DNA from 2 places in the [Clostridium] cellulosi genome. Region 2 is predicted to be linked to the other one. Evidence: predicted binding sites of a transcription regulator. Region 2 holds the regulator's gene; the other holds the start of a gene.
The links. Region 2 encodes HrcA, which represses chaperone genes, less so after heat shock. Its sites were predicted from a motif close to TGTTAGCACTCNNNNNNNNNGAGTGCTAACA; they were not measured.

Region 1: a site for HrcA is predicted at 1,118-1,148, ahead of V6C21_RS05205 (co-chaperone GroES). Genes of this name have one in related genera too.

The regions. Positions count from the first base shown of each region.
Region 1 covers NZ_JBAIZF010000018.1:63,302-65,510, forward strand. Annotated here, with positions in the region: gene groL (chaperonin GroEL) at 1-767, opposite strand, end outside; gene V6C21_RS05205 (co-chaperone GroES) at 794-1,078, opposite strand; gene V6C21_RS05210 (THUMP domain-containing class I SAM-dependent RNA methyltransferase) at 1,361-2,209, opposite strand, start outside.
Region 2 covers NZ_JBAIZF010000026.1:180,443-182,651, reverse strand. Annotated here, with positions in the region: gene grpE (nucleotide exchange factor GrpE) at 1-438, opposite strand, end outside; gene hrcA (heat-inducible transcriptional repressor HrcA) at 450-1,475, opposite strand; T-box leader at 1,895-2,152, shown strand.

The DNA of each region.
Region 1 (2,209 bases), on a different contig from region 2:
GCTTCGCCCTCTACGTCCTCAGCGATAATTACCAGCTTCTTGCCGGCCTGAACGATCTGCTCAAGCAGCGGCAGGATATCCTGAATGCTGGAGATCTTCTTATCTGTGATAAGAATGAGAGCATCGTCGATGACTGCTTCCATCTTATCGGTGTCTGTGCACATGTATGGTGAAATGTACCCACGGTCAAACTGCATACCTTCGACGACTTCGCACTCTGTTTCGGCCGTCTTGGATTCTTCGACAGTTATAACGCCATCATGTGTAACCTTTTCCATAGCGTCGGCTATGAGTTTACCAATGACCTCATCAGCCGCTGAAATGGTAGCAACACGTGCTATATCTGAGCTGCCGGTAATCTTCTTTGAGTTTGCCTTTAAGCCTTCAACTGCTGCGTCGACAGCCTTCTGGATACCTTTCTTTACTATCATCGGATTGGCACCCGCGGCGACATTCTTCATGCCTTCGCGGATCATAGCCTGCGCCAGCAGTGTTGCTGTTGTTGTACCGTCACCGGCAACGTCATTGGTCTTTGTAGCAACTTCCTTGACGAGCTGTGCGCCCATGTTCTCAAACGGGTCATCAAGCTCAATTTCCTTGGCTATTGTAACACCATCGTTTGTAATTAACGGTGAACCGAATTTTTTATCAAGAACAACATTACGGCCTTTCGGTCCAAGTGTTATCTTAACGGTGTCTGCAAGTTTATCAACGCCGATTTGAAGAGCCTTGCGGGCTTCTTCTCCGAATAAAATCTCTTTTGCCATAGTTCTTCTTTCCTTCCGTTACAACATTACTCAACTATTGCAAGAATATCGCTCTGACGTACGATAGTATACTGGGTACCGTCAACCTTAACTTCGGTGCCCGCGTATTTGCTGGTCAATACTTTGTCTCCAACCTTGACAAGCATTTTGACTTCCTTGCCGTCAACCATACCGCCTGGGCCTACCGCTATTACTTCAGCCACTTCAGGTTTTTCCTTGGCCGAACCGGTTAAAATAATGCCGCTCTTGGTGGTCTCTTCAGCTTCTACCATTTTAATAACCACCCTGTCAGCAAGAGGCTTAATCGTCATTTTTAATTCCTCCCTGAACCTGTGTTTTATTAACTCAACCATTAGCACTCTTTAACCATGAGTGCTAAGCATATTGTAATCACTGACTAATTAAAAATCAAGTCTTTAATTAGCATCATTTGCATTTTCGTCAATATTGATAATATCCCAATTTTTTTAATAGGGCGATTTGTGTAACATGAGAAATTATAACCAGTACTGTGTATCATATTCACAGTGTTATTGAAAAATTACCGGATTTTTTGCGCTGGCATTCATAATATCTGTCTGCTAATTACTCTGCTATCTTCGGAAATACTGGAAAAACTCGCATTTTATCATTCCGTTATAGAGCTTGCGTTTTTTGTCGGCGCGCTTTCCAAAAAGCGATTCGAAATTTTCGCTCGGGCTGATAATATAGAATCGCCAGCCTTTGAGCTTTAAGAACACTGAACCCATAGTTTTGTAAATTTCCTCAGCGGCTTTTATGTCGAGAAGCCGCTCACCATAAGGCGGGTTTGTAACGACCGTCCCGTGCTCCTGTGTAGGCGCAAAATCGCGCAGATCCTGCCTTGAAGCAGTTATGACGTCCCCCACGCCCGCTTTTTTGGCGTTTTCAAGCGTCAGTTCAACAGCCTTCTGGTCGATATCATATCCGAAAACCTCGATTGGTTCGCTGTTTATTGCGGCGCTGGCCTCTTCCCTCGCGTCTTTCCAAATGGATTTGTCAAGGTGAAAATTTTCAGCCGCAAAACTGCGATTAAGCCCCGGGGCTATATTTCTGCCTATAAGCGCTGCCTCGATGAGAATGGTGCCTGAGCCGCACATAGGGTCACAGAATGCCCTGTCAGCGTAAAAACGCGCTATTTTTACCATTGAGGCCGCGAGTGTCTCCTTGAGCGGGGCTTCAATGGAATTGCGGCGGTATCCTCTTTTATGAAGTCCTTCACCGGACGTATCAATGTATATTGAAACCTTATCCTTTAAAATTGAAAACTGGATTTGAAATTTGGCACCCGTCTCTTTAAACCAAGTGACGTGATATTTTTCTTTCAGATGTTCCACGATGGCTTTCTTTATAATTGCCTGACAATCCGGCACACTGTGAAGCTTTGAGTTAAGCGACCAGCCTTTTACCGGGAACGCGTCATC
Region 2 (2,209 bases):
AGCCGTGCGCCGGCGGAAATTCTCATATTCCGCTACCAGCCTCTCAAACTTGTCCTTGCACAATGAAATCCGTTCATTCAGATTTTCATTCTCTTCTTTGAGCTTATTATTCTCTTCCTTTAGCCTCTGTAATTCCTCCAATGTCTGACCGAGATAGGCCTTTAAAAGATCAATATCAGATGGCTTATCTTTATCATCGCCATCATTCTTCTTATCTTTTTCTTCTGGCTTTTCTTGGGCCTCTGACTTTTCTTTGGTTTCTTGCTTTTCTTGGGTTTCAGCCTTTTCCTTCTCTGCTTTAGCTTCTGCTTCGGACTTGTTGCTGTCGATTTTTTCCTTTTCTTCGGCTTTAGCAGTTTTCTTGCTGTTTCCCGCAGTCTGTTCCATGTTGTCTTTATTCTGGTTTTTCTTCACTGTCATGCCCCTTTCCGTTTTCATTTTTATACGCGTCAGTCGCCAAAACTGTCTTCAATAAACTTGCTCAGCATGTTAGAAAAATATTCTATACTTGAAACCATCTTCGGGTAATTAATCCTTGCCGGCCCTATTATGCCCACTGTTCCGCATACCCTGCCGTTAAGTGCATACGGCGCAGCGATAATCGCGGAATTATCCATAAACGGCATACCGTTTTCACAGCCTATTTTAACCTTGACACCGCTTTCCATATCGCCGATAATGCGCATAAGTTCATCCCGGTGCTCCAGCAGCTTCATCATCTTTATAAGTTTATCTCCGTCGATATCGCGGTATGCAAGCAAATTGGAAGCTCCGCCAATAAAAACCTCGTTGCTTATCGACCTAAGTTCCTCCGCTATTGCATCGACAACCGGCGAAAGGGCAAATGTATACTCATAAAGTTCATGCTTGACTTTATCGAGAAATTCCTCGGTCATATCCTCAAGCTTCAGGCCGCAGAAACGGTCGTTTACAAGCTGATAAAAGAAATTCATCATATCAGGTGTCAAATTCTCAAGGGTTTTGCATATCCTGCTCTTTATTATCCCTGAGGATGTAAGTATCACCATTAGAATGGACCTTAGCCCTGAGGGGAATATCTCAATCCGCTTTATCGTCGCCGCTTTGTCATTCGGGGCAGTTGATACAGATGCACACCCAGTTATGTCTGCGAGAATATCACAGGCTTTTTCAAGCGTGCTCTCAATATCCCCGACTTGTAAATTAAAAAGCTCGTCGTAAGCGGCACGTTCCGAGTCAGAAAGTTCATATTCACCCATCAAATGGTCAACATACATACGGTATCCGAGAATTGTCGGCACCCTTCCGGCCGAGGTATGTGGCTGGCTAATAAACCCCATGTCGGTCAGCTCTGCCATCTCGTTGCGTATCGTAGCAGGAGATAAATTAATTCCCGTTTCTTTTGCAAGAAATTTCGAGCCAACCGGTTCTCCGGTTATAATGTATTCCTCAACGATAGCGCTTAGTATGCGTTTTTTCCTTTCTGACAGCTCCATGAAAATCACCGACCTTAAACCAAACCGTGCTGCCTTCCGATAATCTTAATAATCTACAAAGGCTTCTCCTTTCAACTGCACCAGCCAAAACAAACCAGCGGCTGCGTGCGAATTCGACACTTGCGCCTTTAATAATCTTTCCTTTGTTAGCACTCTGTAATCGAGAGTGCTAAAAACCTAATAATGAATTTATCACTAATTTATCCAAATGTCAATACTTTTATTGAAAAAGGCTCAGCTTATTTATTGAGTAAAATTGGCGCTCTTTAGGCAAAGCAGAATTCTCAAAAATTCACATTAAAATCAGTATAAAATTATTTCACGGCATTACCAAGTTGTCGCTTTTTAAAAAATTTTCTAATAAACGTATATTTATTTGTTGACAAAGAAATTAAAGCGTAATATGATAGAATACAATAAAAAAAGCGATGACAGGGACAGCAGCATTCGTAAACGCGTTCAGAGAGCTGCCGGTTGGTGAAAGGCAGCCGCGCACGATTGTGAAAATCACCCTTGAGCTGACTGCCGAAAGGCTGCGGGCCGAGTAGAACAGTACGTGCTTCCCGCGTTAAGGGGAACACTGTTGTAAGACAGTGGTTGAGAGGGCGGATATTCCGTCAATAAGAGTGGTAACGCGGAGCTAATTGGAACAGAATCATTACAGCTTCGTCTCTTAAGCAAGAGACGAAGCTGTTTTTTATGTTAACCGTTTGTATGTATTTTAATCAGCTTGG